Regions from separate parts of the Pseudomonas sp. S2_H10 genome, predicted to be linked through region 1. Evidence: predicted binding sites of a transcription regulator. Region 1 holds the regulator's gene; each other region holds the start of a gene.

What was found. The regulator FliA, encoded in region 1, starts transcription of late flagellar genes. The targets are predictions, from matches to a motif close to CTAAAGTTTNNNNNNNNNNNGCCGNTAA.
Region 2: AB4O16_RS15620 (methyl-accepting chemotaxis protein) is a predicted target of FliA. The motif match lies at 4,763-4,790, and genes of this name have one in related genera.
Region 3: AB4O16_RS05815 (methyl-accepting chemotaxis protein) is a predicted target of FliA. The motif match lies at 2,341-2,368, and genes of this name have one in related genera.
Region 4: AB4O16_RS26090 (methyl-accepting chemotaxis protein) is a predicted target of FliA. The motif match lies at 5,581-5,608, and genes of this name have one in related genera.

The regions. Positions count from the first base shown of each region.
Region 1 covers NZ_CP162754.1:5,486,364-5,494,226, reverse strand. The annotation lists gene AB4O16_RS24720 (chemotaxis protein CheA) at 1-1,901, opposite strand, end outside; gene AB4O16_RS24715 (protein phosphatase CheZ) at 1,956-2,744, opposite strand; gene AB4O16_RS24710 (chemotaxis response regulator CheY) at 2,766-3,137, opposite strand; gene fliA (RNA polymerase sigma factor FliA) at 3,305-4,045, opposite strand; gene fleN (flagellar synthesis regulator FleN) at 4,042-4,872, opposite strand; gene flhF (flagellar biosynthesis protein FlhF) at 4,989-6,317, opposite strand; gene flhA (flagellar biosynthesis protein FlhA) at 6,329-7,863, opposite strand, start outside.
Region 2 covers NZ_CP162754.1:3,475,250-3,483,112, reverse strand. The annotation lists gene rep (DNA helicase Rep) at 1-254, opposite strand, end outside; gene AB4O16_RS15635 (putative bifunctional diguanylate cyclase/phosphodiesterase) at 519-2,192, shown strand; gene AB4O16_RS15630 (NorM family multidrug efflux MATE transporter) at 2,238-3,632, opposite strand; gene AB4O16_RS15625 (LysR substrate-binding domain-containing protein) at 3,792-4,712, shown strand; gene AB4O16_RS15620 (methyl-accepting chemotaxis protein) at 4,900-6,876, shown strand; gene AB4O16_RS15615 (YifB family Mg chelatase-like AAA ATPase) at 6,967-7,863, opposite strand, start outside.
Region 3 covers NZ_CP162754.1:1,316,091-1,323,953, reverse strand. The annotation lists gene AB4O16_RS05820 (Fic family protein) at 1-468, opposite strand, end outside; gene AB4O16_RS05815 (methyl-accepting chemotaxis protein) at 712-2,208, opposite strand; gene AB4O16_RS05810 (DUF1254 domain-containing protein) at 2,570-3,988, opposite strand; gene AB4O16_RS05805 (MATE family efflux transporter) at 4,407-5,765, shown strand; gene AB4O16_RS05800 (phosphoribosyltransferase) at 5,979-6,650, shown strand; gene AB4O16_RS05795 (YceI family protein) at 6,775-7,344, shown strand; gene AB4O16_RS05790 (Ig-like domain-containing protein) at 7,579-7,863, opposite strand, start outside.
Region 4 covers NZ_CP162754.1:5,782,678-5,790,540, reverse strand. The annotation lists gene AB4O16_RS26110 (MATE family efflux transporter) at 1-890, shown strand, start outside; gene tusA (sulfurtransferase TusA) at 1,016-1,267, opposite strand; gene rlmM (23S rRNA (cytidine(2498)-2'-O)-methyltransferase RlmM) at 1,460-2,533, opposite strand; gene acnA (aconitate hydratase AcnA) at 2,756-5,497, shown strand; gene AB4O16_RS26090 (methyl-accepting chemotaxis protein) at 5,641-7,206, shown strand; gene AB4O16_RS26085 (alpha/beta family hydrolase) at 7,370-7,863, opposite strand, start outside.

The DNA.
Region 1 (7,863 bases):
ACCAGCGGGAACGCGAACGCCTGGTTGCCGAGCATGACCATCAGCGTCGGCATGATCGCCAGGGTCAGCGGCACCTTGATGACGATCTTCGAACCCTGGCCCTTGGCCGAGTAGATGTTGATCGAGCCGTTGAGCTGGGAAATCTTGGTTTTCACCACGTCCATGCCCACGCCGCGACCGGATACGTCGGAGATCTCGGTCTTGGTCGAGAATCCCGGAGCGAAGATCAGGTTGTAGCATTCGGTGTCGCTCAGGCGGTCGGCGGCATCCTTGTCCATCACACCGCGTTTCACCGCGATCGAACGCAGGACATTCGGGTCCATGCCTTTGCCGTCGTCGGAGATCGACAGCAAGATGTGATCGCCTTCCTGCTCGGCCGCCAGGATCACCTTGCCGCCACGAGCCTTGCCCGAGGCTTCGCGTTCTTCCGGCGATTCGATGCCGTGGTCGACCGCGTTGCGCACCAAGTGGACCAACGGGTCGGCCAGGGCCTCGACGAGGTTCTTGTCGAGGTCGGTTTCTTCGCCGACCAGTTCCAGGTTGATCTCTTTCTTGAGCTGGCGGGCCAGGTCACGAACCAGGCGCGGGAAGCGCCCGAAGACTTTCTTGATCGGTTGCATCCGGGTCTTCATGACCGCGGTCTGCAGGTCGGCCGTGACTACGTCGAGGTTCGACACGGCCTTGGACATGGCTTCGTCGCCGCTGTTGAGGCCCAGGCGGACCAGGCGGTTACGCACCAGCACCAACTCGCCGACCATGTTCATGATCTCGTCGAGACGTGCGGTGTCGACACGTACGGTGGTCTCGGCTTCGCTCGCCGGTTTTTCCGCCGGTGGCGCGGCCGGGGCGCGAGCCGCAGCCGGGGCAGCAGCGGCTGCCGGGGCCTGGGCTTTTGGCTCCGGGGCCTTGGCGACCGGTTTCGGTGCCGCCGCCTTGGCTGGCGCTGCCGCAACAGTAGTCGCGTTCGAACCGTTGGCCACCGCCGCGGTGCCGACTTCGCTGAACTTGCCCTTGCCGTGCAGTTCGTCGAGCAGTGCTTCGAACTCGTGATCGGAAATCAGATCGCCGCCGGCCGCCGCCGCGCTGGGTGCTGCGGCTGCAGGCACCGAAGCGATGGCCGACTCCAGTGCCTCGACGGCGAAGTTGCCTTTGCCATGCAGCTGGTCCAGCAGTGCTTCAAATTCGTCATCAGTAATATCGGAACTGTCGCCCGCCGCTTTCGGTGCTTGTGGCGCAGCCGGAGCCGGCGCAACCGCATCGATGGCAAACTGGCCTTTACCGTGCAACTGATCGAGCAACGACTCGAACTCGGCATCGGTGATTTCGTCGCTGGCAGGTGGCTCGCTTGCAGGTGCTTGGGCAACCGCCGGCGCCTCGGCCTGTGCCTTGACGGCATTGAGCGAGTCCAGCAGTTGTTCGAATTCGGTATCGGTGATGTCGTCGGAAGCGGTTTCGGCCACCGGTTCTTCGATCACCTCGGCGACCGGCGCAGAGACCGCCTCGTCAGCCGATTGCGGCTCGGCCAGACGGGCCAGCGCCGCCAGCAATTCTGGCGTTGCAGCCGTGATCGGGCTGCGCTCGCGGACTTCGCTGAACATGCCGTTCACCGCGTCCAGCGCTTCGAGAACCACGTCCATCAGTTCCGAATCGACGCGACGCTCGCCCTTGCGCAGGATGTCGAACACGTTCTCGGCGATGTGGCAGCACTCCACCAGCTCGTTGAGCTGGAGGAAGCCGGCGCCCCCTTTTACAGTGTGAAAACCGCGAAAAATTGCATTGAGCAGATCCGCATCATCCGGACGGCTTTCCAGCTCGACCAGTTGCTCGGACAGTTGCTCTAGAATCTCGCCGGCCTCAACCAGGAAATCCTGAAGGATCTCTTCATCGGCGCCGAAGCTCATTAAGGGGGTGCTCCTACAGGTCTAAAAACCCAAAAAACCTGAAATTCCAAAACGCTAGAATCCAAGGCTGGATAACAAATCGTCCACATCGTCCTGACCGGACACAACGTCTTCTCTTTTATCGGCATGAATCTGCGGACCTTCACCCTGAGAGAGATGTTTTTGTGGATCTTTTTCAGCAAGCATCGCTTCACGGTCATGTTCGATGCCCGCAAAGCGGTCCACCTGACTGGCCATCAGCACGAGCTTGAGCAGGTTGCTTTCAACTTCGGTGACCAGTTGGGTCACGCGCTTGATCACTTGCCCCGTGAGGTCCTGGTAATCCTGGGCGAGCAGGATGTCGTTGAGGTTGCCCGACACCGCGCGGTTATCCGTGCCGCTGCGCGCCAGGAAGCCCTCGACCCGCCGGGCCAGTTCGCGGAACTCTTCGGCGCCGACTTCACGACGCATGAAGCGCCCCCAGTCCGCGCTCAAGGCCTGGGCTTCATCCGCCAGGCCGTTGACCAGCGGCGTGGCACTTTCCACCAGGTCCATGGTGCGGTTGGCCGCGGCTTCGGTCAGCTTGACAACGTACCCCAGGCGCTCGGCGGCATCGGTGATCTGCGACACTTCTTCGGCTTGCGGCATGTGAGGGTCAATCTGGAAATTGACGATCGCGCTGTGCAGCTCGCGGGTGAGCTTGCCCACCTCCTGATACAGGCCGCGGTCACGGGTCTGGTTGAGCTCATGGATCAATTGCACGGCGTCGCCGAACTTGCCTTTTTCAAGGCTCGCGACCAATTCGACGGCGTGTTTTTTCAGGGTCGACTCAAAGTCGCCCAATGAAGATTCGTTATTGCCCATAGCTCCCCCGTGGCGCACTCATCAACCGATGCGTTCGAAAATCTTCTCGATTTTTTCTTTCAACGCCTGGGCCGTGAAGGGTTTGACCACATAGCCGTTAACGCCGGCCTGGGCCGCTTCGATGATCTGCTCACGCTTGGCTTCAGCGGTCACCATCAGCACCGGCAGGTGCTTGAGCTTTTCATCGGCGCGCACGTGGCGCAGCAGATCGATACCGGTCATGCCAGGCATGTTCCAGTCCGTTACCAGAAAGTCGATGCTTCCGCTGTTGAGCACCGGGATGGCGGTAGTGCCATCGTCGGCCTCGACGGTGTTGGTGAACCCAAGGTCACGCAGCAGGTTCTTGATGATCCGCCGCATCGTTGAGAAGTCATCAACGATGAGGATTTTCATGTTCTTGTCCAATTCGACCTCCAAGCAGTCTTAAACGCGCCCAGCACCTGGACGCGCCATTTCAATCAATCCGGCAAAGCACTCAATGACTGTCTGGAGCACAACAGATCGCGACCGGGGCAGTTCAACACCACACCAGCCTCGTTCGCAGTGTCCCCACACTGCCTTCAGCGCGCTCGCCACTCCCCCAAACGCCCCCGCAAACGGGCCGCGCACTGGCTGTGTAACTGGCTGACCCGCGATTCGCTGACCCCCAGGACCTCACCGATTTCCTTGAGGTTCAACTCTTCGTCGTAGTACAGCGCCAACACCAGTCGCTCACGCTCCGGCAAATTGGCAATCGCATCCGCCAGCGCAGCCTGGAAGCGTTCATCTTCCAGATCGCGTGACGGCTCGAGATGAGCACTCGCGCCATCCTCGTGCAGCCCTTCGTGTTCGCCGTCCTGCAACAGATCGTCGAAACTGAATAAGCGGCTGCCCAGGGTGTCGTTCAAAATTCCGTAGTAATCGTCGAGACTCAATTGGAGTTCGGCCGCAACCTCGTGATCTTTAGCGTCACGGCCGGTTTTCGCTTCAATCGAGCGGATGGCATCGCTGACCATGCGCGTATTACGGTGGACCGAACGTGGCGCCCAGTCCCCCTTGCGCACTTCATCGAGCATGGCGCCGCGGATTCGAATGCCCGCGTACGTCTCGAAACTGGCGCCTTTGCTGGCGTCATATTTGGTCGACACTTCAAGCAGGCCGATCATCCCGGCCTGGATCAGGTCTTCGACCTGGACACTGGCCGGCAGGCGCGCCAGCAAGTGGTAAGCAATGCGTTTAACCAGCGGCGCGTAACGCTCGATCAGCTCGTACTGCGCATCGCGTGCCGACTTCTTGTAGAGGTTGTAGCCGCTGGCTGTCATAGCACAGGTCCTGCTGTCTGCTGCACGAGCCGCTCGACGAAGAATTCCAGGTGCCCACGCGGGTTGGCCGGCAGCGGCCAGGTATCGACCTTCTGCGCGATGGCCTTGAACGCCAGCGAGCACTTGGAGCGCGGGAACGCCTCGTAGACGGCGCGCTGCTTCTGCACAGCCTTGCGCACGCTTTCGTCGTAGGGCACCGCGCCGACGTATTGCAGGGCGACGTCGAGGAAGCGATCGGTGACCTTGGTCAACTTGGCGAACAGGTTGCGCCCTTCCTGCGGGCTCTGGGCCATGTTGGCCAGGACGCGGAAGCGGTTCATGCCGTAGTCGCGATTGAGCAACTTGATCAAGGCGTAGGCATCGGTAATCGAGGTCGGCTCGTCGCACACCACCAGCAGCACTTCCTGGGCGGCGCGAACGAAGCTGACGACCGACTCGCCGATGCCCGCGGCGGTATCGATCACCAGCACGTCGAGGTTGTCGCCGATATCACTGAAGGCCTGGATCAGGCCAGCGTGTTGCGCGGGGCTCAGATGCACCATGCTCTGAGTGCCGGAGGCGGCCGGAACGATACGGATGCCGCCTGGCCCCTGCAGCAATACATCGCGCAGTTCGCAGCGGCCCTCGATTACGTCGGCCAGGGTACGTTTGGGTGTCAGGCCCAGCAGAACATCGACGTTCGCCAGTCCCAGGTCGGCGTCCAGCAGCATGACGCGCCGGCCAAGCTCAGCCAAAGCCAGGGACAAGTTCACTGACACGTTAGTTTTCCCGACGCCACCTTTGCCGCCGGTCACCGCGATCACCTGTACGGGATGCATGCTGCCCATGTTATTTCTTTACCTTGTCTTGCATAGACGGAGGCCACATTACTGGCTGCGCGTTCGCAAACGGAACAATGCATGGCAGACCATCGATGTAGGTACAAAAACGATTCATTATTACCTCAGCCAACCTGCTTGGTCGGGCTGTGGTAGATATCAGCGAACATGTCAGCCATGGCTTCTTCGCTGGGTTCTTCCTGCATTTGCACGCTGACAGCGCGACTGACCAACTGATGACGGCGCGGCAGATGAAGATCATCCGGAATCCGCGGACCATCGGTCAGGTACGCCACCGGCAGCTCATGACTGATGGCGAGGCTCAACACCTCGCCCAGGCTTGCCGTTTCATCCAGTTTAGTCAGGATGCAGCCGGCGAGCCCGCAACGCTTGTAACTATGATAAGCGGCCGTTAGAACCTGTTTCTGGCTGGTGGTTGCCAGAACCAGATAATTTTTCGAGCGGATGCCACGACCGGCCAGGCTTTCGAGCTGCATGCGCAGGGCCGGGTCGCTGGCCTGCAGGCCGGCGGTATCGATCAGCACCACACGCTTGCGCAGCAGTGGCTCCAGCGCCTGCACCAGGGACTGGCCCGGATCGACGTGGGTCACCGGCACATTGAGGATGCGCCCCAGGGTCTTGAGCTGCTCCTGGGCGCCGATGCGGAAGCTGTCCATGCTCACCAGGGCAATGTTGTTCGCGCCGTACTTGAGCACGTAACGCGCAGCCAGCTTGGCCAGGGTGGTGGTCTTGCCCATGCCGGCAGGGCCGACCATGGCGATCACACCGCCCTCTTCCAGCGGCTCGATTTCCGGGGTAGCGATCATCCGCGCCAGGTGCGCCAGCAACATGCGCCAGGCCTGACGGGGTTCTTCGATATCGCTGATCAGCGCCAGCAGGTCGCGCGACAGCGGGCCGGACAGGCCGATGCGTTGCAGGCGGCGCCAGAGGTTGGCCTGGTCGGGACGGCTGCCTTGCAGCTGGTTCCAGGCCAGGGAGCCGAGTTGTACTTCCATGAGTTCGCGCAGGCTGTTGAGCTCGAAGCGCATCGAGTCGAACGCGCGCGGGTCGACGCCACCGGCTGCCGGCGCAGCGGCCGGTGCGGGGCGACGGGGTTCGGCGTACGTCGGTTCGATCAGCGGCTCGGCGGCGGTCAGCGGCAAGCCGGCGAACAACTGGCGATTGGTGCTCTTGTCGCTCTCGCCATCGCTGCGCAGGCTCAATTCGGCCTGGGCGGTGACGATCCGCGACTGAGTCTTGCGCAGCTCGTCTTCGAGCTCCATGTTCGGAACACGCGGCGCCAGCGCCGACAACTTGTAATCCAGCGCAGCCGTCAGCTCGACACCACCGGCAATGCGCCGGTTGCCAATAATGGCGGCATCAGCGCCCAGCTCATCACGAACCAGCTTCATGGCCTGACGCATATCGGCGGCGAAAAAACGCTTAACTTGCATAAACCACTACCTCAGCCGTTGGGCCCTACTGTCGCAACGATGGTCACTTGCTTGTTGTCAGGGATTTCCTGGTAAGCCAACACGTGCAAACCCGGGACTGCGAGCCGGCCAAATCGCGAGAGCATCGCGCGAACCGGACCGGCCACCAGCAGAATCACCGGCTGACCTTGCATCTCCTGGCGCTGCGCTGCGTCGATCAGCGAGCGCTGCAGCTTCTCCGCCATGCTTGGCTCCAGCAGAACGCCCTCTTCAGAGCCTTGTCCTGCCTTCTGCAGACTATTGAGCAATATCTGTTCCAACCTTGGCTCCAGCGTGATAACTGGCAGCTCCGACTCAGTGCCTACAATGCTTTGGACGATTGCACGGGATACGCCAACCCGCACGGCAGCCACCAGCGCGGCGGTATCTTGACTCTTGGCGGCATTGTTGGCGATCGCCTCGGCAATGCTGCGGATATCGCGTACAGGCACCTGTTCGGCCAACAGCGCTTGCAGCACCTTGAGCAGCTGCGACAGCGAAACCACGCCCGGCACCAGCTCCTCGGCCAGCTTTGGCGAGCTTTTGGCCAGCAATTGCATGAGTTGCTGCACTTCTTCGTGACCGATCAGTTCACTGGAATGCTTGTAGAGTATCTGGTTCAAGTGGGTGGCCACCACTGTACTGGCATCGACCACGGTATATCCGAGCGATTGCGCCTGGGCGCGCTGGCTGATTTCGATCCAGACCGCCTCCAGGCCGAAAGCCGGATCTTTGGCGGTAATGCCGTTGAGCGTGCCGTAGACCTGCCCCGGGTTGATCGCCAGCTCGCGGTCCGGGTAAATCTCCGCTTCGGCCAGGATCACCCCCATGAGGGTCAGGCGATAGGCACTGGGCGCCAGGTCGAGGTTGTCGCGGATATGCACGGTCGGCATCAGGAAGCCCAGATCCTGGGACAGCTTCTTGCGCACCCCCTTGATCCGCGCCAGCAACTGGCCGCCCTGGTTGCGGTCCACCAAAGGAATCAGGCGATAACCCACTTCCAGGCCGATCATGTCGATAGGCGTCACGTCATCCCAGCCAAGCTCCTTGGTTTCCTGGGCGCGGGCCGGCGACGGCAGCAGTTCCTGCTGGCGCTTGACCTCTTGCAGGGCCTGCACCTTGGCGACGTTCTGCTTCTTCCAGAACAGGTAGGCGCCACCGGCCGCCATGGCCGCCATGCTGAGGAACGAGAAGTGCGGCATGCCGGGCACCAGGCCCATGACCGCCATCAGGCCTGCCGCCACCGCCAGCGCCTTGGGCGAAGCGAACATCTGCCGATTGATCTGCTTGCCCATGTCTTCCGAACCGGAAGCACGGGTCACCATGATGGCCGCCGCTGTCGATAACAACAGTGATGGCAATTGCGCCACCAAACCGTCACCGATGGTCAGCAGCGCATACACCTTGCCGGCGTCGCCGAAGGTCATGCCGTGCTGGAAGATACCGACCGCCATGCCGCCGATCAGGTTGATGAACAGGATCAACAGGCCGGCGATGGCGTCACCCCGGACGAATTTGCTGGCACCGT
Region 2 (7,863 bases), 2.0 Mb from region 1:
AAGGTGCAGACCGTCAGCCCGCGACCTTCACCGGCACGCAGCAGGGTGCCGACCCGTTCCTTCATTTCGCGGGCGGCCTTGTTGGTGAAGGTCATGGCGACGATGTACTGGGCGCGGATGCCGCAGTTCTGGATCAGGTGCGCGATTTTGCGCGTGATCACGCTGGTCTTGCCGGAGCCTGCACCGGCGAGCACCAATAGAGGGCCGCCGACGTAGTTCACGGCTTCTTGCTGCCGGGGATTGAGTCGGGACATACGTAAATTCAGGATTCAGTCACGAAATGGGCCGGCATTTTAACAGGCTCAGCGAATTGTGCTGCTCTGTCCGACTTGTGACGTACCACGCTATCTGTAATTGCCGGTTTTGTTACTTTCACGCAGGATGCGCAACGAATTTGCGGCTAATGTTCGTAATTCCGGATACAAAGGGCTGGTTTTGCTCACTGATGTCATTGTCATTGGTCATCGGAACGGCATAATGCCCGTCGCCTACATCTTTGCAGAGTCTAGGGAGCTAGCTTGTCTACGCCTGTCGAACCCTTGCGTTTGCTGCTACTGGCCGAAGAGCCAGCGTGGGCAGCGTTGTTGCGCGAGTGTCTGGCTCCGATGGGGAGCTCGGTTGTGCTCATCAGCGCGCCGAGTTGGGAGTCGGTCAGCAGCCTGTTCGATGACAACCGCAGCGCGGTGTTATTGACCATCCCGCAACTTCAACCGGCGCCGGGCCGTTGCAGCCTGCCGACGGTGTTGCTGCTCGACCATGAGCCACTGACCCCGCCCGACGGCGTAAGTGACTGGCTGGTGCGTGACCATCTCGACCCCGGCATGCTGCGCCGTTGCCTGCGCCATGTGCGCGAGCGTGGCGTCCTGGAAAACACCCTGCAACGCCTGGCCGAACAGGATCCGTTGACTGGCATCGCCAACCGCCAGGGCTTCCAGACCCTGCTGACAGCCCGACTGGCGGAAAACGACGGTCGTGGCCTGGCCCTCGGTCATCTCGACCTCGACAATTTCCGTTACGCCAACGACGCCCTTGGCCATCAGGCCGGTGACCGCCTGATCCTGCAAGTGGTGGCGCGGCTCAAGAGCCAGCTCGAGGCCGGCGATCAACTGGCACGCCTGGGTAGTGATGAATTCGCGCTGCTGATCGACACCCGCCGTGCACCCCAGCGTGCCGAGTGGATGGCCGAGCGCATCAGCGAAGCGCTGGCCGAGCCTTATTGGGTCGATGGCGAAAGCCTGCTGATCGGTTCCAGCCTGGGCATCGCCCACGCCCGGGCCCAGGCCGGCGCGGACCCGCTGATGTGGCACGCGCATATCGCCATGCAGCAGGCCAAAAGCACCCAAGGCTGCACCTTTCACATTTTCAACGAGCGCATCAACCGCAATGCCCGCAGCATCGCCGACCTCGAAACCGAGCTGCGCCGGGCGTTGCGTCGCGACGAGTTGGAACTGCACTACCAGCCACGCCTGAACCTTGAGGACGGGCAGATCGTCGGCCTCGAAGCCTTGGTGCGCTGGCGCCATGCCGAGCGCGGCTTGTTGCCGCCGAGCGAGTTCGTGCCGCTGGCCGAGCAGAGCGGCCTGATCGTGCCGCTGGGCTACTGGGTGATCTCCCGGGCCTTGCGCGACATGCAGGCGCTGCTTGAGCTGGGTTTGCCGCCGTTGCACATGGCGATCAACCTGTCGTTCCGGCAGTTCCAGGACAGTCAGTTGCTGTCGACCCTGAGCCGCCTGATCGCCGAGCGCGGCGTCGAGGCGCAGTGGCTGGAGTTCGAGCTGACCGAAACCGCGGTCATGCGCCGCAGCGACCTGGTCAAGCAGACCATGGACGCACTGGGGCGCCTCGGTGTGCGCTTCTCCCTCGATGACTTCGGTACCGGCTTCTCGTCGTTCGTGCACCTCAACAGCCTGCCGATCACCTTGCTGAAGATCGACAAGAGCTTCGTCGGCGGCATGGAACAGCGTGAAGAAAACCGCAAACTGGTCCACGCGATGATCAACCTCGCGCACAACCTCAACCTCGAAGTGGTCGCCGAAGGCGTGGAAACGCCGGAGCAACTGGATCTGTTGCGTGGGTTTGAATGCGACCAGGTGCAGGGATATTTGATCAGCAAGCCATTGCCGCTGGCCGAGCTGGTGGAGTATCTGACGTTTGGCTCCGGCGAGCAGCCGATGCTGGAAATCGTCAGCTAAGGCGCACAAGTCCCCTCGCCACAGGGCCCGCTCCCACAGGGGATCTCACTCTGCCTGAACTGCCTCGAATCGTTGTGACACCGGCTCGCGCCGAATCATCCCCTTCATCTTCCACTCAAACCCCAGGGTCAGACTCACCGCCGCGCACGCCAGCCCCAGCGCCAGGCCCCACCACACGCCCGTCGGCCCCCAGTGCAGGTGGAACGCCATCCACCACGCCGCCGGAGCGCCGAGCAGCCAATAGCAGCCCAGGCCGACCAGGAAAGTGGTCTTGGCATCCTTGAGCCCGCGAATGCAGCCCATGGCAATGGTTTGCACGCCGTCGAACAGCTCGAACCATGCCGCCACCGCCAACAGGCTCACCGCCAGGTTGATGACATCGCGAAACGCCGGGTCGTTGTGGTCGAGAAACAGGCCGACCAACTGGTTTGGCAATAGCCAGAAGACCATGGCGAAACACAGCATCGCCGCCGCCCCGAACGCAATGCCGACCCGCCCGGCCAGCCGTGCATCCAGCAATTGCCCGGCACCGTAGTGCTGACCGATGCGCATGGTGATCGCGTAGGAAATACCCGCCGGGACCATGAACGCTACTGAAACGATTTGCAGGGCGATCTGGTGTGCGCCCAGCTGCGTGCTGCCCATGGTGCCCATGCACAGCGCGGCGAAGGCAAACAGCCCGACTTCCACCGCATAGGTGCCACCAATCGGCAGACCCAGGCGCCACAGCTCCTTCAGATACTGCCGGTTGAGCCGCGACAGGCCCTGACGCAGCGGATAGGCCTCATAAGCCGGATGCCGCCGAATGTGCCACGCCAGCGCCAGCGCCATGAGGTTGGCGACGACCGCCGTGACCAGCCCGATGCCCATCAGCCCCGGTTTCGGCAGGCCGAACATGCCGGTGATCAACGCATAGTTGAGCAAGAAATTGGCGACCGTGCCGCCCACACTGATGACCATCACCGGCGTCGCCCGGCCAATGGCGCTGGTGAATCCGCGCAGGGCCATGAAGCTCAGGTAGCCGGGCAGGGCGAACGGCAGGAAGATCAAGAACTGCCCGGCCATCTGGACGTTGCTTTCGGTCTGGCCGAACAGCAAAAGCACCGGTTTGAGGTTCCACAGCAGCAACCCCGCGACCAGCGCCATCAGCCATGCCAGCCACAACCCGGCCTGGGTCAACCGGGTAGCCCCGACGATATCGCCGGCACCCTGACGGATCGCCACCAGGGTGCCGACCGCCGCGATCACGCCGATGCAGAAAATCGACACGAACGAATAGGTCGCCGCACCGAGCCCGCCACCGGCCAGCGCTTCGGGGCTCAGGCGCGCCATCATCAGGGTGTCGGTGAGGACCATCAGCATGTGCGCCAACTGCGAGGCAATCAGCGGCCCCGCCAGCCGCAGGATGGCCCAGAGTTCAGTACGTGCTGGATGCTGCATGGTCATCACGCTCGATTATCAAAGGAAACAGGAAAGCACCGATTCTCGGCGCTTTGCGGGGAATGCACAAAGGGATAAAAAGGATGGGTTACATGATTAAAACTCATGCTTGGTAACTTTCTGATAGGGTTGCCGAATCCCGCTATAGGAGCTTTCCGAATGTCACGTCGTCTTCCTCCCTTGTATGCCCTGCGCGCATTCGAAGCGGCGGCGCGGCACAGTTCGTTCACCCGGGCGGCCGAGGAGTTGTCGATTACCCAGAGCGCGGTCAGCCGGCATATTCGTACGCTCGAAGAGCATTTTGCCTGCCGCTTGTTTCATCGCAGTGGCCGCAACCTGCAACTGACCGAGTCGGCGCGCCTGCTGCTGCCGGGCATTCGCGAAGGCTTCACGGCCCTGGAGCGCGCCTGCAATACCTTGCGCGCCGAAGACGACATCCTGCGCATGAAAGCCCCGTCGACCCTGACCATGCGCTGGTTGCTGGCGCGCCTCAGTCGCTTCCGCCACTTGCAGCCCGGCAACGAAGTGCAATTGACCAGTGCGTGGATGGACGTCGACTCGGTGGATTTCAACGACGAGCCGTTCGACTGCGCCGTGCTCCTGGGTAACGGCCATTTCCCTCCGGACTGGGAGGCGAGCTACCTGTTCCCCGAGGAATTGATCCCGGTCGGTGCGCCCAACCTGCGGGATGACCAGCCCTGGGATGTCGAACGCCTGACCCATACCGAGTTGCTGCACCCGACGCCGGACCGGCGTGACTGGCGCAACTGGCTGGAGCGCATGGGCCTGGCCGAACAGGTGTCGCTCAAGGGCGGCCAGGTGTTCGATACCCTGGAGCTGGGCATGATTGCCGCTGCCCGGGGCTATGGCGTGTCCATGGGCGATCTGCTGATGGTCGCGGAGGATGTGGCCCAGGGACGCTTGAGCCTGCCGTGGCCGACCGCGGTGGCCAGCGGCTTGTGTTATTACCTGGTGTGGCCGAAAACCCGGCCCGGCGGCGAGCGCATGCGCCGGCTCAGCGACTTTCTGCAAAACGAAGTCCGATCCATGGAGCTACCGGATGTCGTGCACCTGAGCTGAAACGATGAAGCCGCCGCAATGACGGCTTCAGGCTATCTCCCGGTGAACCACTCAAGTATTCCCGTTTGCCGCCGAATATTGGCAAATGGAACCTTCGTTCAGGTCCCTCGTTTTCCCCCTACTACCGGAAATTTTGCCGAGTCTGCGTCGCGATCAGGATGATCCGCTCACTCGGCCAGGAGCTGTCATGTCTCAACCTCGCGCCCGCATCGCCTCTCAACTGGGACTCGCGCTCGCCGTGATACTGGCGATCGTCATCAGCGGCAGTACCCTGTTCGCTCTGCGTTCGCTGGACTCGGCCAACCTCGCGACCCGTGAGGAGCATCTGGCCAGCGAAGCCCGATTGCTGGCCGATCAGTTGAGCACCTTCCACGGCACCTTGCGTGAAAGCACTCAGCGCCTGAGCGGGTTGTTTGAAAAGCGTTTCAGCGCGGGCCTGAGCGTGCACCCGGATGAACCGGTCACCGTGGGTGGCGTGCAGACACCGGGTCTGCATCTGGGCAGTGAGGTGCTGAACAACAACTTCAACGAAGTCGACGAGTTCAAGCAAATGACCGCCGGTGTCGCCACGGTATTCGTGCGCAGTGGCGAGGACTTCATCCGGGTCAGCACCTCGCTGACCAAGCAGGACGGCAATCGCGCGATCGGCACGCTGCTCGATCATGCTCATCCGGCCTACGCGCGCCTGATGGCAGGGCAAAGCTACGTGGGCCGTGCGCTGTTGTTCGAACGTTCCTACATGACGCAGTACACGCCGGTGCGCGATAACAGCGGCAAAGTCATTGCGGTGCTGTTCGTGGGGTTCGATTACACCGAAGCGCAGAACGCGCAATTCGACAACCTCAAGCGCTTCCGCATCGGCCAGACCGGCTCCCTGGCGCTGCTCGACGAGCAAAACAAATGGCTGGTACCCATCGCCGGTGTCCAGGCACTGGATCAGGCCGTCCCGACCATCGCCAGCCTGGCGAAAACCCCGGGCCAGGGTGAGTTCTGGAGCGATAGGGGCGAAGACTTCTACAGCCTGACCGTGCCGTTCGAAGGGGGACCGTGGTCGGTGGTGGCGAGCATGCCGAAAAGCGAAATTCGCGCGGTGACCTGGAGCGTCGGTCTCCAGTTGGCCATCGGCAGCTTGCTGGCCATGTTGCTGGCGGTGGGTTCGGCCGTCTGGTTGCTGCGCAGCAAACTGGCGCCCTTGGGTGATCTGGTACGTCAGGCCGAAGCTTTGGGCGCCGGCGATTTGAGCGTGCGCCTGAGCGTGTCGAGCAACGACGAGATCGGCCAGTTGGCCCGCGCGTTCAACCAGATGAGCCAAGCCTTGTCGACGATGGTTGAGCACATTCGCAAGGCTTCGGCAGAGGTCAACAGCCGTGCCCAGGCGTTGTCCGGTCTGTCTGGCGGCGCCTACGAGGGGATGGAGCAGCAGTCCGGCGAAATCACCAGCATGGCCGGCGCCGTGGAGGAGTTCAGCGCAACCTCCCTGAACATTGCCGACAACATGGGCAGCACCCAGCGCCTGGCTCAGGAAAATGCCGAGCAAACCCGAATCGGTCGTACCTCGATGGACGAAGCGTCCTCGTCGCTCGAGCAAATCGCCGGTGCGTTGAACAGCACCGCGACAGTGATCAATACCCTGGGCCAGCGCTCCCAGGAAATCGGCGGCATCGTCGGCGTGATCACCTCGATTGCCGAACAGACCAATCTGCTGGCGCTCAACGCCGCCATCGAAGCGGCGCGTGCTGGCGAGCAGGGCAGGGGATTTGCGGTGGTGGCCGATGAGGTTCGCAACCTGGCATCCCGTACCCGCGAGGCCACGAACGAAATTTCCGGCATGATCCAGAGCATCCAGCAGGAAACCGGCAACGCTATCAGCACCATGGAGCAGGGCAATGTGCTGATGCAGGAAGGGCTGTCGCGCAATGCCAACGTGGCTTCGGCGCTGGCGCGGATTGACGAGCAAAGTCGTTCGGCCGGTCAGCAGTTCACGGCAATCACCACCGCAACGCAGGAGCAAAGCAGCACCGCGACCTTGCTCAGCAGCAATCTGCAAAGTATTGCGCTGGCCAACAGTGAGCAGCGGGAGGTGGTTTCCAATCTCGCGGTGACTGCGAAAGAGTTGGAATCATTGGCGGCGGACTTGCGTTCAGAGGTTGATCGCTTTCGTTGATGTGCCGCTGAAATCGCCATCGCGGGCAAGCCACGCTCCCACAGGATTTTTGAACGACGCAGAACCTGTGGGAGCAACTGTCTTCAGCACTTATTGAGTCGCAGGCCGATACTGCAACGCCTCCGCCAGATGCGCTCGGCTGATCGCATCAACCTGTTCCAGATCCGCCAGCGTTCGCGCCACCTTGAGCAAACGGTGCGCCGAACGCAGTGAAAGGGTCAATCGTTCACAGGCGGATTCAAGCCAGTGCTCATCGACTGTGGATAACTTGCAGTGCCGACGCAGCCCCGGCAAATCCAGAAACGCATTGGCACAGCCCTGACGTTTCTGCTGGCGTTCACGTGCCTCGGCAACCCGCTTCGCAGCGCTCGCACTGTCCTCTCCTGGCTTCGTCGCCGGATTCAACGCCGTGGCTTCCCGGGCGACGGTCAGATGCAGGTCGATGCGATCCAGCAGCGGCCCCGAGAGTTTGTTGCGATAACGCTGCACCATGTCCGGCGTGCAGGAACAGCGTCCGCTCGGCTCGCCAAGATATCCACAGGGGCACGGATTCATTGCCGCCACCAATTGAAAACGCGCCGGAAAACGCACGCGATCCTTTGCTCGGGAGATCACGATATGCCCCGATTCCATTGGCTCCCTCAGGACTTCCAGGACTCTGCGTTCAAACTCGGGAAGCTCGTCAAGAAACAAGACGCCGTGGTGGGCGAGGGTAATTTCACCCGGTTGCGGTTTCGAACCGCCACCCACCAAAGCGGGGCCGGAAGCGGAGTGATGGGGCTGGCGAAAAGGGCGCTGCGGCCAGTGGCGCAAAGGTACACAACTGGTGACCGATTGAATCGCCGCCACTTCCAGCGCCTCGCTTTCGCTCAGCGGCGGCAGCAATCCGGGCAAGCGACTGGCCAGCAAGGTTTTTCCGGTCCCTGGAGGTCCGCTCAACAGCAGGTTGTGAGCGCCTGCTGCCGCAATCAGCAACGCCCGCTTGGC
Region 3 (7,863 bases), 2.6 Mb from region 1:
ACCCGTGACCGAGCGAAGTATTCCGGGTTGCATTATTGAGCCATCTGACAATGTACGTTCTGCGTCACTGGCTCCCCGAAAAAGCCGGTTATGCGCTGCGCTCACGAACTCGGGTGCGAACATGTCGCCCCACGCAAAGGGGCCTCGCTGGCGTAACGTCCGCTCAAACAAGGCTTGCACCGCCATTTGTTCAACCGCCAGGCTTTTGAGTCGTTTACGATCTTTGACCGGCGCCGTTTGTGCTTTCTGCATGTCGGCAGGCTCGGTGTATTGCCCTTCGATCAGGTTCGAGTAGTACGTATTGGTGATTTGCAGGAGGCGGCCGAGTCGTGCGGCGGTTTCAGGTGGTAGTCGCCCGGCTAGAAACTGGGTCTTTCTGGGCAACGCATCCGCAAGATCAATGATCGATGGGGGCAATGAATCCGGGAGAACCGGGTCGAGCCAGGATTTCGATGTGACTAAGGACATGGCAGTTCGTATGCTCAGAATTATCTTCACATTTTATTTCACATGGATAATCGTTTAACAAGCCTTATTTTGTTGGGTTTTATGTGGATTTGTGAAGGTTTTTAGCTGATCCGTCTTCACATTTTATTTCACAATTTTATTTGCATAAAACCTGGGTGCAGCATCCCAATCGCCAGCGAATACGAATCGGGAGTCCAAGAGACGCTCGTGGTCAATTACTCCGCTGCGGTGCTTATGGCTGCATTATTGATGAAACGTCCGCCCCAACGCATCCAGCCGCGTGGCAATCGGCGGAAGTTGACGACTGCTCGACGCCAGCGTCTCCACATCATCCGCCGTGTTCTGCGCAATGCTCTGCACCGACTGCAGGCGCCCGACAATCTCGAAACTCGCCGAGGACTGTTCGCGGGTCGTGGTGACAATCCGCCCATTGAGTTCATCGATGTGCGAGATGTCACTGCCGATGGCCTGCAGCATCGCCGCCGCCAACTGACTGTCCTCGACGCAGCGCTCGACACCTTCGCGACTGTCCTGCATGGCCTCCACGGCTTTGCGGCTGCCTTGCTGCAAGGCCTCGATGATGGTCCTGATTTCCTTGGTCGACACCGCCGTGCGCTGCGCCAGGCTGCGCACTTCATCGGCCACCACGGCAAAACCCCGGCCTTGCTCGCCCGCGCGCGCCGCTTCGATCGCCGCGTTGAGCGCCAGCAAGTTGGTCTGCTCGGCGATGCTGCTGATCACTTCAAGCACCGTACCGATCTGCTGCGCCTGCGCGGCCAGCGCCTGCACGGTTTCATTGGTGCCTTGCAGGCGCGAGGCCAGTTGAGTGATTTCCTGTTGCGCACGGTTCACGCTTTCCTGCCCGCGGGTGATCTGCACGCTGGCCTGGCCGGCATGTTCAACGGCATGCTCGACGTGCACCACGATGTGCTCCATCGCATCGCCCATGCGCTGCATCGACCCGGTCATCTGCGCGATTTCCGTCAACTGATGTTTGGCGCCTTTCTCCAGCGTATTGCTCGCCTTGGCCAACTCCTGGCCCAACTGACCCAGACCCTGAGAGTCACGCACCACGCCGTCCACCAACGCAGTGATCTGCCCGAGGAACTGATCGAAACGCTGCGCCAGCGACACATGCACCCGCGCCTTGTCACCCTGGCCGGCACCGACGGTGAACTGCGACGCAGTGGCGAGCATCTTGTCCAGCATGTCCTGGCTCTCCACCGCATCGGCCTGGCTGTGCAGCGCCAGATAGAGCAGCGCGACCGTCTCCATCACCACATAAAAGGCGTGGACGAACACCATCGTCCAGCCACCGTGATGGGCCATCACAAACACCGGAAAACCCTGATGCTGCAGCACATGAAACACCACGTGATGCAGCGCAATCGTCAGCGCCGCCACCAGGATCGGCAGCCAGTCCCGATAAAACGTCAACACCGCCAACAACGCAAAAATCCCGAAGTGCGACTCAATGACCCCCTCGGCCTGATTGATGTGCAATGCCGCCATTACCATCAAGCCCACGCCGAGCAAACAACGCATCAACCGCGACCCGCCGATGGCGCGATACAGCAGGGTCAACAGCACACTGGTGCCACCGCCGACCAGCAACGCCTGCTTGAACGTGTCGTGCCAGAATGCCAGGCCCACCGCGAACACGAACATCAGCCAGATCAGCCCCAGCATGATGCGGTCGGCTTTACGGTAGTGGTCGAGGAAACGAGGGGGGAAGGGCATGTACGCTTACTCCATGTATTCGAACCGGGAAACTGGGGCAGGACTGATACCTGAAGACGAGCCTCTCACTGTGGCGAGGGAGCTTGCCCCCTCGCCACAGGTTTTATCGCTTAAGCCATGGAGGCAAATCGATTGCCGGCATGGACGCGGTGTATTTGAGAAATCGTGGAGAGCGTAGCCCTTGGCCATCATTCTTGGCCGATACGACGTCGCTTGTGGAAAACAATGTCCGATATAGAGGCAAGTAATGCTGAAGTGACGGGGAGTACCACGGGCTCCATTGCAAAGCCTGGGCAACGCACCAAGCCGGCGGCCAGCGGCGGCTCATCAGGGCCGTCCGCTGGATACGGTCGTTGGTGGGTCAGGTAACTTTGACGATCTGCGGTGGACTCCATGTCCCTTTGCCAGGAGGCAGGATGGAAGGTGCTTGCGTCTTCGGCCAATACAGGCGCATCACCATGTAGATCAGATCATTCGGTGCAGGTAGCCAGTTGCTTTCCTTGTCTGCGCCGGGTGAATCCTTCTGGATGTACAGCGTCAGCGAGCCGTCGGCGTTCTTCTTCATGTCGGGTAGCATCGGCGCGTTGATGAGGTAGCGATTGATCGGATTCTTGATCAGCAGTTGCGACTTGCCGTCGTACATCGTCACCGACCAGAAAGCATTGACTGGAGGGAGTTGCCCGGCAGCAAAGGTGATCGTGTAGTTGTGTTTGCTGCCGTCGAGTCGCTCGCCATTGGGTAAGGTACTGGTTATCGGATACGTGGCCTCATCGGCGTCGTTGGCATAGATGCCCGCTTGCGCCACGGCAGCGCGCTTCAGCCAGTCGCCGTTATAAAAGGCACTGTTGCCACCGGCACCGGCAATGTTCCAGCCGTTGATCTTCGTGCCGAGATTCTTGATCCCATCCGCGACCTTCGCATGCCCGGCCTGCATGCCCTGAACGATGGCGGACTTCTGCTCGGCCGATAGAGCCTGGAAGTTAAAATCCTTCCCTACGCCGATTCGTGCAAGTTTCTCGCGGATCGCCACTTCATCCGGTGCGGCGGGATCGAACTGCAAGGCAAAGCCCAGGTACTTGAAGAAGTCGGTCTTCACCAGGTCTTTGTCGATCTTCGGGAAATCAATCGGTGGCGGGGCAGGTGGCGCGGGTTGCTTGAGATAGGCGGAAAGCGGTTGTGCCTTGTAGCCGGACTGGATCTTTACGACATTGGGCATATCCGCCGAGTTGAAGAGCTGGGTCCGGAAGACCGCGAAGGGCAGTTGCGTGCGGGAATGAAACACCTTCTTGATGCCCGGCGGAGTCGCGCCTTTCCATTCGGGGCCGGCTACCATGTAATCGCCGGCTTCATCGCCGGTGGTACGGCTGCCGATGTAACCGAAGTTGTAAGTGTTGCCATCGATAAGTTGCACCGTGTAGTACCGCGGTTTCTCTACCGCTGGTACCGAGAGCACGATCGGCTCGCTGCGCAGGTCCATGAACAGCATGGAATAGGGCGTGTCGCTGTTCGGTGAGACGATGGCCGTGTCCTTGTAGGTCGCGACGTGATGCAAGCTATCGATCTGGTTGAACGGCGCCTTGTACTGGCTGGAGTTCTTGTCCACTGCGTACTCGTACATGATCGCGTAGTTCATCACGATGGGCAGACCGTAGACGTAGCCCTCCTCGGCGATGGCTTTCGTTTCGGCGGGAGTAATGTCCGTTGCGTGGGTGAGGGTGGATGTCAAAGAGGCGAGCAATAACATCGCACAGCCAAAGGCTCTAGGTAGTGGTTCTTTCATAAACCTGCTTCTCCATTCCTTGAATCGGATAGTGAATCGATCTACTGATCATTAGTCAGGCGATATGAAAGGTCGCGCTGTTCACGATCTGATGACCCATCGCGCTTTTTGTCTACCTGTAAGTCTTTGTCTTGCCCGAAGATGTCACTCCGAACGCGACACTGTGCGAGGAGAATACGACACGGATGGCAAACCCAGGTTGCTCGATCAGTATAAGCGGCAATTCAAATAGCGCTGCCGAGATACCAGCAGCTTTCAAGACTTTACTGATCGGACAAAAAATCGGGCGCCACTTCAGACCTTTCACCTCAGGTCGCTGGAAATATGAACACAGACCTGAGATGGTCTTCGCCCCTTGCTTCCAGCCACCAACGCTATCCTTAATCATCGCTCCCGCCCTCGAGATGGATCTTCGCCCATGCAAACCCCCAGCCCCCAACGCTCCCTCTGGAAAACCTACCTGTTTTTCCTCGCCCCGATGGTCCTGTCGAACTTCCTGCAATCGATGTCCGGCACGGTCAACAGCATCTACATCGGCCAGATGCTCGGTACCCAGGCGTTGGCGGCGGTGTCGGGGATGTTCCCCATCGTGTTCTTTTTCATTGCCCTGGTGATCGGCCTCGGTGCGGGCGCGGGGGTGTTGATCGGGCAGGCGTGGGGGGCACGGGAGACGCATCTGGTGAAAGCGATTGCCGGGGCGACGGTGTTGTTGGGGGTGTTGATCGGGTTGGTGGCGGCGGTGGTGGGGAGTGTGTTTGCGCGGTCGGCGTTGGTCGGGTTGGGCACGCCGGCGGATGTGCTGGACGATGCGGTGGCGTATGCCCATGTGATGTTGTGGATCATGCCGTCGCTGTTGGTGTTTGTGCTGTTCACGCAGTTGTTGCGCGGGGTCAGCGATACGTTGTCGCCGTTGTTGGCGCTGGTGGTGTCGACCATGGTCGGGCTGGCGCTGACGCCGGCGTTGATTCGCGGGTGGTTGGGTTTTGCGCCGATGGGCATTCAGAGTGCGGCGATTGCGGGGCTGGTGGGTAACCTGGTGGCGATGGGGTTGCTGGCGTGGCGCTTGATTGGCAAGGGCCATCCGCTGGCGCCGGACCGCGAGTTCTTTGCGGCGATGAAGCTGGACATGGCGATCCTCGGCAAGGTGCTGCGCATCGGTTTGCCCACCGGGTTGCAGATGGTGGTGTTGTCGTTGTCGGAGCTGGTGATTCTGGCGCTGGTGAACCAGCACGGTTCCCAGGCGACGGCGGCGTATGGCGCGGTGACGCAGATCGTCAATTACGTGCAGTTTCCCGCGTTGTCGATTGCGATTACCGCGTCGATCCTTGGCGCGCAGGCGATCGGGGCAGGGCGCATCGAGCGCATCGGGCCGATCCTGAAGACCGGGCTGTTGATCAACGTGTGCCTGACCGGTGGCCTGGTGGTGCTCGGGTACTTGTTGTCGAGCTGGTTGCTGGCGTCGTTCCTGACCGAGGAGGCGACACTCAACATGGCTGAGCACCTGTTGCACATCATGCTCTGGAGCCTGTTGGTGTTCGGCTTCCAGGCGATCATCGGCGGCATCATGCGTGCCAGCGGCACGGTGATGGTGCCGGTGGCGATTTCCATTGTCTGCGTGGTGGGGATTCAGTTGCCGGCGGCGTATCTGCTGGATGCGAAGTTCGGGCTGCAAGGGGTGTGGATGGCGTTTCCGGTGGCGTATCTGGGGATGCTGGTGTTGCAGACGCTGTATTACAAACTGGTGTGGCAGCATCAGAAGATTGAGCGGTTGGTGTAGGCGGGACGCAGCGGGAGGGGCATGCTGTTCACTGAACTTTGTGGCGAGGGGGCTTGCCCCCGTTCGAGTGCGAAGCGCTCGCAAAAAATTGTACTGATCGCGATATTTTTGGGGGCTGCTGCGCAGCCCAACGGGGGCAAGCCCCCTCGCCACAAAACCCTCGCCACAAAAGGACGGTGTGACTGAAAAAGACAGGCGCAATCGCCTGGGGAGATGAACCCCTTGTCCCATTCCATCCTGCAAGACCGGCCGGCGGCCGGGCGGCGTTTGATAGAGCCGCTGCTGCCTTACGCCAATCGCCCCGAAGTCATCGTTCTGGCCTTGCCCCGTGGCGGCGTGCCGGTGGCCTATGAGGTGGCCACGGCGCTGAAGGTTCGCCTGGACCTGATGCTGGTGCGCAAGCTCGGCGTGCCGTCCCGTCCGGAGTACGCCATGGGTGCGATTGCCAGCGGCGGTATCCTGGTCCGTAACGAAGAGGCACTGCGCGCGCACCCGATCGCTCGCGGCGAATTCGACGCCGTGGTCGAGCGGGAAACCCGCGAGCTGCTGCGCCGCGAGCAGGTCTACCGTGGCACGCGGCCGCCGGTGCAGCTCAAGGACCAGGTGGTGATCCTGATCGACGACGGCCTGGCCACCGGCGCTTCGATGCGTGCGGCGATCCAGACGCTGAAGCTGCAGGCGCCAGCGCGCATCGTGGTGGCGGTGCCGGTGGCGCCGATCGAGACATTGGAGGCCCTGCGCAGCGAGGTGGATGAACTGGTCTGCCCGCTGATGCCCGAGTGGTTCACGTCGATTGGCCATTGGTACATGGACTTTTCCCAGACCCGGGATGCCGAGGTGATCGAACTGTTGCGGCGGGCGTGGCAGCGCGAGGACTGCGGGTAGCGACAGGTGGTCGCAAATCAGTGGGCAAGGTGGAATAAACGCCGGTTGTTTGCTTTAGTCCATCTGGTGCCGGCATTCTTGCGCGGCACGCCAACTCAGGACGGGAGCCCTCCCGGAGAGTGCCATGAACCTTCGATCCGCGCGTTGCGTCGCTCTGGCCGGCACCTTGCTGTTCGGCCCGGTATCGTTCGCCGAGGCCGTGGAATACAAGGCGGTGAACGCCAGGGCCAGCACCTTGAGTTTCACCTATGAGCAGATGGGTTCGAGAGCCTACGGCACCTTTAGCAAGTTCAAGGCCAATCTGGACTTCGACACCGATAACCCCGGCGGTGCCCACGCCGTGCTGACCATCGACCTGAACAGCATCGACGCCGGCAGCAGCGACGCCAACACCGAACTGCAAAAACCAGCGTGGTTCGATACCGCAACTTATCCGGTGGCGACCTTCGAGTCGACGACCATCAAGTCCCTTGGCGATAACCGCTATACCTTCACCGGCAACCTGTCCCTGCGCGGGCTCACTCGGGAGGTGAGCGTGCCGGTGCTGCTGAAATCGGGGAGCTCCGTCGGCATCTTCGATGGCGAACTGGTGCTCAAGCGTGACGACTTCAAGATGGGCGAGGGCGAGTTTGCGAGCAGCGTGGTGTCCAACGAGATCAAAATCCGCTTTCGGATGGTGGCGCCGCAGCGCTGACTGGAGCCTGCCCGATAACGCGATCGCGTGACCCTCAAACCTTGTAGGAGCCGGCTTGCTGGCGATGGACTCAAGCGCGCCGCGTTTATCCAGTTCACACGCGTTTTCGTTAACGACCATCGCCAGCAAGCCGGCTCCTACAAGTGATCTTCAAATCAGTGAAGGCCCAAAAAAAAGCGCCCGGTCCACATTGCATGGACCGGGCGCCGCGGACCGGGCGCCGATCAATTCGCTCTAGTGCACAGGCACCGTCACGGTTTTGCCGAAGGCCGATGTGATGGTCGCGGTCGGGCTGGGCGATGGCGGGCTACCGACGGTCGTCACCGCTATGTTCCAGCGCGCGCCTGTCGCCGTAGGCGTCAGGGTGGCGGCGCCAAGGTTCACCGTACCGGTGGTGGTCGTGGCCGTCGCCGTGATGCTGTTGCCCGGGCCACGCGAGGTGGTGCCGGACAGCACCCAGTAGTAACGGCCGTTGCTGCGGGCGGTGACGGTCGCGCTGGTGACGATCAGGTTCTCGAC
Region 4 (7,863 bases), 300 kb from region 1:
GTCCGAGCATGGTCATTGGCTTGTGTGGCCTGCTGCTGAACATCCCGCTTAACTACACGTTGATCTACGGCCATTTCGGCGCTCCGGCCCTGGGCGGCGTCGGGTGCGGCTGGGCCAGCGGCATCGTGATGTGGTTCATGGCGCTGAGCATGGCCGGCTGGACGTTCTGGGCCCCCTTCTATGCCCGCACCCGTGTACTGGTGCGCTTCGACCGGCCGCAATGGGCCGTGATCAAGCGTCTGGTCAGCATTGGCCTGCCGATCGGTATCGCCGTCTTCGCCGAGTCCAGCATCTTCGCGGTCATTGCCCTGTTGATCGGCAGTCTCGGCTCTACCGTGGTGGCCGGGCATCAGATCGCCCTGAATATCAGCTCGCTGCTGTTCATGATCCCTTACTCGCTGGGCATGGCGGTGACCGTGCGGGTCGGCCAGGCGCTGGGGGCCGGCAATCCCTGGCAGGCGCGTTTCGCGGCGAAGGTCGGGCTCGGCGCGGCACTGGTGTTCGCGGCGTTCTCGGCGGCGCTGATCCTGCTGCTGCGCGAACAGATCGCCTCGATCTACACGCCTGACCGGGCCGTGATCCAGATTGCCTCGATGCTGATCGTCTATGCCGCGCTGTATCAGTTTTCCGATGCCATCCAGGTGATCTGCGCGGGCGCGTTGCGTGGCTACCAGGACACCCGGGTGACGATGATCCTGACCCTGTTCGCCTATTGGGGCATCGGCCTGCCGGTCGGTTACTTGCTGGGACTGACCGACTGGTTCGGTCCGGCCAGCGGCCCGAGCGGGCTGTGGGAAGGGTTGATTGCCGGGTTGAGCTGTGCGGCGCTGATGCTGTCGATCCGCCTGACGCTCAGTGCGCGCCGGCGGATTCGCCTGTGCCAGCACTGATCACCGCATCACCTGTAGGAGCGAGCCTGCTCGCGAAAAACGTCAGGACACCGCGGGGCATCAGGTTTAACGCGTTATCGTTGACGTCCATCGCGAGCAGGCTCGCTCCTACAGGGGGGCGCTGATCAGCCGGACTTCTTGCGAATCCAGTAGAGGTAGGTGCCCTGATCCTCGTGCTGCGCCACCAGTTCGTGGTCGAGAAACACGCAGAACTTGGGAATGTCGCGACGGGTCGACGGGTCGGTGGCGATCACCTTGAGCAGGCCGCCGGGCACCAGGTCACGAATGTGCTGGTGCAGCATCATCACCGGCTCCGGGCAGTTGAGGCCGGTGGCGTCGAGGGTGCCGTCTACCGGCGTATCAAGCATTTCACTCATGATCAACTCCTGAAACAGGCCGGCATTGTCGCGCATTGCCGGGTGCAACGTCATCTGTGGCATTACGCCGCCCCCCTGTAGGAGCGAGCCCTGCTCGCGATGGTCGTCAACGATGACGCGGGAGACCTGACACCCCGTGGTGCTCTCAGGTCCATCGCGAGCAGGCTCGCTCCTACAGGGGGTTGCGGTGTTTCAGCGGGATTTCGGCTTCTTCACATCCAGCCGACGCAAATGGCACGTCACTTCTTCGCGGTCGTGGTACAGCTGCTTGCAGCCGATCTCGACCCTGATGCCCCGCGCCTTGAAGCCATCGGCAATGCGTTCCAGCAATCGTTTCACTTCGGCATAACGCTGTTTCATCGGCAGCTTGAGGTTGACCACCGCTTCGCGGCAATGGCCGTCGCCGATCCACTCTTCCAGCATCGCGGCGTTGCGTGCCGGCTTCTCGACGATGTCGCAGACCATCCAGTCCACCGGTTGCTTGGGCTTGAAGGTAAAACCGTCGGCCATCAAGTGCTGCACCAGCCCAGTGTCCATCAGGCTTTCGGCCATCGGGCCGTTGTCGATGGCGGTCACCAGCATGCCGCGGTTGACCAGTTGCCAGGTCCAGCCACCGGGAGCGGCCCCGAGGTCGACGCCGGTCATGTCGCCGTGCAGGCGCTCGTCCCACTGGTCGCGCGGGATGAAGTGGTGCCAGGCCTCTTCCAGCTTGAGGGTCGAACGGCTCGGCGCCTCGCGGGGGAATTTCAAACGCGGAATGCCCATCGGCCACATGGCCGAGTTGTTCGACTCGGCCAGGCCCATGAACACTTCGCGGCCGCTCTTGAACGTCAGCAGCAAACGCGGCTTGTGCGCGTCTTCCACCAGTTTGCCGGCGGCCATCAGCGCCTTGCGCAGGTGCCCTTCGAATTTCTTGCAGAAGTTCGACAGTTCCTTGCCGTCATTGGTGTCGACCATTTCCAGCCACAGGCTGCCGCACAGCGGAAAGTCCGCCATATGGGCGAGGATCACGCTGATGCGGTCGGTTTCCGGCAGATCGATGAAAATCCCCCGGGCCCACTGGCGCGGGAAGATCAGTTCGGCGAAACGCTGCCCGCGCATCAGGCGCTCGGCGCCGTCTTCTTCGGTGCAGACGAATTCGGCGCAGGCCGTGGCGGCCTTGGCCTTGGCATAACCGGCCACGTTCAGCCGTGCGGCAAGGTCGGAAATCTCGGAACAGACTTCGCCTTCGAAGCCCGGCCGGCAATGCATGAATAGGGTGTTCATTCTTACTCCTGGGCAATGGCGAGGAAATTCAGCCACTGCGCGATGCCCAGGCTTGCGTTGAAGCAAAGCCTGTCACGAAAACCGGCGCATGATAGCCGAGATCGGAACCTGGGGTCTGTCCATAGAGTCCAGTTATTAGCCAGCTACCGAAAACAGGGCTAGGTTTAAGGCTCTGTCCGTCCCCTCCGTCCGTGGCCGTGCGGACTCAAAGGAGTGATTGCAATGCCGTCCCTCGATAGTCTGAAAACGCTCAAGACCCTGCAAGTCGGCAACAAGACCTACCACTACTTCAGCCTGCCCGATGCCGCCAAGAGCCTGGGCGAGCTGGACAGGTTGCCGATGTCGTTGAAAGTCCTGCTGGAAAACCTGCTGCGCTGGGAGGACGAAAAAACCGTCACCGGCGCCGACCTCAAGGCACTGGCCGCGTGGCTCAAGGAGCGGCGCTCCGACCGCGAGATCCAGTACCGCCCGGCGCGGGTACTGATGCAGGACTTCACCGGCGTACCGGCGGTGGTCGACCTGGCCGCCATGCGCGCGGCGATGGCCAAGGCCGGTGGCAATCCGCAGCGGATCAACCCGCTGTCGCCGGTAGACCTGGTGATCGACCACTCGGTGATGGTCGACAAATTCGCCAGCAGCAGTGCCTTCGAGCAGAACGTCGACATTGAAATGCAGCGCAATGGCGAGCGTTATGCCTTCCTGCGCTGGGGCCAGAGCGCCTTCGACAATTTCAGCGTGGTGCCGCCGGGCACCGGGATCTGCCACCAGGTGAATCTTGAGTACCTTGGCCGCACGGTCTGGACCAAGGACGAGGACGGTCGCACCTATGCCTTCCCCGACACCCTGGTCGGCACCGATTCCCACACCACCATGATCAACGGTCTCGGCGTGCTCGGCTGGGGCGTCGGCGGCATCGAGGCGGAAGCAGCGATGCTCGGGCAACCGGTGTCGATGCTGATTCCGGAAGTGATCGGCTTCAAACTCACCGGCAAGCTCAGGGAAGGCATCACCGCCACCGACCTGGTGCTGACCGTGACCCAGATGCTGCGCAAGAAAGGCGTGGTGGGCAAGTTCGTCGAATTTTACGGCGACGGCCTAGCCGACCTGCCGCTGGCCGACCGGGCGACCATCGCCAACATGGCCCCGGAATACGGCGCCACCTGCGGTTTTTTCCCGGTGGACGAGATAACCCTCGAGTACCTGCGCCTGTCCGGGCGCCCCCTCGAAACGGTGCAACTGGTCGAGGCCTACAGTAAGGCCCAGGGCCTGTGGCGCCTGCCCGGCCAGGAGCCGGTGTTCACCGACAGCCTGGCGCTGGACATGGGCAGCGTCGAAGCCAGCCTCGCGGGGCCGAAACGCCCGCAGGACCGGGTGTCCCTGTCGAACGTCGCCCAGGCCTTCAGTGACTTCATCGACCTGCAATTCAAACCCACCAGCAAGGAAGAAGGCCGGCTGGAAAGTGAGGGCGGTGGCGGCGTCGCCGTCGGCAACGCCGATCTGGCCGGTGAAGCGGATTACCACTATGAAGGCCAGACCTATCGCCTGAAAAACGGCGCGGTGGTGATTGCCGCCATCACCTCCTGCACCAACACCTCCAACCCAAGCGTGATGATGGCGGCCGGGCTGGTGGCGAAGAAAGCCGTGGAAAAAGGCCTGAAACGCAAGCCGTGGGTCAAGAGCTCGTTGGCCCCCGGTTCAAAAGTGGTCACCGACTACTACAAGGCGGCCGACCTGACCCGTTACCTCGATGAATTGGGTTTTGCCCTGGTCGGCTATGGCTGCACCACCTGCATCGGCAACTCCGGGCCGCTGTCGGAGCCCATCGAGAAAGCCATCCAGCAAGCCGATCTCACCGTGGCTTCCGTGCTCTCGGGCAACCGCAACTTCGAAGGCCGGGTGCACCCGTTGGTGAAAACCAACTGGCTGGCCTCCCCGCCGCTGGTGGTCGCCTATGCGTTGGCCGGCACGGTGCGCACCGACCTCAACCGCGAACCGTTGGGCGAAGACCAGGACGGCAAACCGGTGTACCTGCGGGACATCTGGCCCAGCAGCAAGGAAATCGCCGACGCGGTGAATCAGGTCAACACTGCCATGTTCCACAAGGAGTACGCCGAAGTGTTTGCCGGTGACGCGCAATGGCAGGCGATCGAGGTTCCGCAAGCGGCGACCTATGTCTGGCAGGACGACTCGACCTACATCCAGCATCCTCCGTTCTTCGACGGCATCGGCGGGCCGCCGCCGGTCATCAAGGATGTCAGCGCAGCGAACATACTCGCCCTGCTCGGCGACTCGGTGACCACCGACCACATCTCCCCCGCCGGCAATATCAAGGCGGACAGCCCGGCAGGGCAATACCTGCGCGACAAAGGCGTAGAACCACGGGATTTCAACTCCTACGGTTCGCGGCGTGGCAACCATGAAGTGATGATGCGCGGCACCTTCGCCAACATCCGCATACGCAATGAAATGCTCGGCGGCGAGGAAGGCGGCAACACCCGCTACATTCCCACCGGAGAGAAAATGCCGATCTACGACGCCGCCATGCGCTATCAGGCGTCGGGCACGCCGCTGGTGGTGATCGCCGGTCAGGAATACGGCACCGGATCGAGCCGCGACTGGGCGGCCAAAGGCACCAACCTGCTGGGGGTCAAAGCGGTCATCGCCGAAAGCTTCGAACGCATCCACCGCTCCAACCTGGTGGGCATGGGCGTGCTGCCGTTGCAGTTCAAGCTGGATCAGAACCGCAAGAGCCTGAATCTGGACGGCAGTGAAACCCTGGACATCCTCGGCTTGACCGGCGCCGAACTGACGCCGCGAATGAACCTGACGCTGGTCATCACGCGCGAAGACGGTAGCCGCGAGAAAATCGAGGTGCTGTGCCGCATCGATACCCTTAATGAAGTGGAGTACTTCAAGGCGGGAGGGATTCTGCACTACGTGTTGCGGCAGATGATTGCCTCCTAGGCATGCGCTGATACAAACGCCGCCTTCGGGCGGTGTTTTTGTATGTGGGGACCGGGGGAATCCACAGAGTATCGAAAAATAATCTCAACAATCCGCAGGTCTTGCCGATACAGCACTTGAAAGCCTTGCGGATTAAAAAAGCCATGCGTAACAACCAGCCAATTACACAGCGCGAGCGGACCTTCCCGGCTCAGCAACGGTTGATTTCCACCACCGATGCCAAGGGCATGATCACCTACTGCAACGACGCCTTCGTCGAAATCAGCGGGTTTTCCCGAGAGGAGTTGATCCGTGCACCGCATAACCAGGTCCGTCACCCCGACGTCCCGGCCGCGGTGTTCGCACACATGTGGGCCACGCTGAAACAAGGCTTGCCATGGATGGGCATTGTCAAGAATCGCTGCAAGAACGGTGATCATTACTGGGTGAACGCCTACGTGACCCCGGTCTTCGAAGGCAAGCAAGTGACCGGTTACGAGTCGGTGCGGGTCAAGCCCACCGCCGAACAGATCCGCCGTGCCGAGGCGCTCTACCAACGCATCAACCAGGGCAAGTCGGCCATTCCTTCTTCGGATAAATGGGTGCCGATCCTGCAGGACTGGCTGCCGTTCATTCTGGTCAGCCAATTGAGCTTCATGATCGGCGCCTCGCTGAACTCCCATTGGGGTTTTGCCCTGGCGGCCGGCCTTTCGGTGCCACTGGGCCTGATGGGCCTGCGCTGGCAACAACGCGGCCTCAAGCGTTTGCTGCGCCTGGCCGAACAGACCACCTCGGATCCGTTGATCGCACAGATGTACACCGACAGTCGCGGCGATCAGGCGCGCCTGGAAATGTCCATCCTCAGTCAGGAAGCGCGCCTGAAAACCTGCCTGACGCGTCTGCAGGACACGGCCGAACACCTGACCGATCAGGCCCGGCAATCCGATGCCCTGGCGCACAACAGCTCCAGCGGCCTGGAGCGTCAACGCGTCGAGACCGAGCAAGTGGCCACCGCGGTCAACCAGATGGCCGCGACCACCCAGGAAGTCGCCAGCCACGTACAACGCACCGCCGACGCCACCCAGGAAGCCAATCGCCTGACCGGGCGTGGTCGTGACATCGCCGGGGAAACCCGCGAGGCCATCCAGCGCCTGTCGGTGGTGGTCGGTGAAACCGGCGTGACCGTGACCCAACTGGCCAAGGACAGCAACGAAATCGGTGGCGTGGTCGACGTGATCAAAGGCATCGCCGACCAGACCAACCTGCTGGCCCTGAACGCCGCCATCGAAGCGGCCCGTGCCGGCGAGATGGGTCGTGGTTTTGCGGTGGTGGCCGACGAAGTCCGTCAACTGGCGCAACGCACCAGCGAGTCCACCGGGCAGATTCATGCGCTGATCGCCAAGCTCCAGCAAACCGCCAGCACCGCCGTGCAAACCATGGAAGCCGGGCATCGCCAGGCCGAAGAAGGCGTGGCGCGAGTACTGGAGGCCGACCAGGCACTGGTGGGGATCAGCGAAGCGGTGGCCAACATCACCGACATGACCACCCAGATCGCCGCCGCGACCGAAGAGCAAAGTGCCGTGGCCGAAGAGATCAGCCGCAACATCAGCAACATCTCGCACCTGGCCGACCAGACCTCGGAACAGGCGCAGAACTCGGCGTTGTTGAGTGAAGAGCTGACCAAGACCGCCAACACGCAATACTCGTTGGTGGAGCGGTTTAACCGCTGATTGTTTTTTATTACCAGTCTGAAATGTATATCGCCTGGACAGACCTCTTCGCGGGCAAGCCCGCTCCCACAGGGTTCCGCTGTGTGATATCAATTGCATTCACACACTGAAACCTGTGGGAGCTGGCTTGCCAGCGATGAGGCCCTGGCTGCTGGCGAAAACCTCACTGAAGAAATTCAACCACCCGCTGGGCCGCAGTCGCCAAATGCTGCTCATGACTAAACCCCGAAGCCTTCAACGGCTTCAGATCATGATCCCCCGCCACCAGCCAGAACACCTCGACACTCGGTGACAGCGCATAGCCTTCCACTGCCTCGCGATTGCCCAGGGCATCGCGCTCGCCCTGCACGATCAGCGTGCGGGTTTTCAACGAAGCCAGGTGCTCGACCCGTGGTTTCTCCGGTTTACCCACCGCATAGAACGGATAGCCCAGGCACACCAGCGCATCCGCGCCCAACTCATCGGCCAGCAAACTCGCCATGCGCCCGCCCATGGACTTGCCGCCGATGGCCATCGGCCCAGTGACATGACGTCGCACCTCGGCATACACCTCACGCCAGCACTCCAACAGTTTCGGCGCCGGGTTCGGTGGGCGCTTGCCGCCGTCGATGCGCCGCTGCGCCATGTACGGAAACTCGAAGCGCAACACGTTGACGC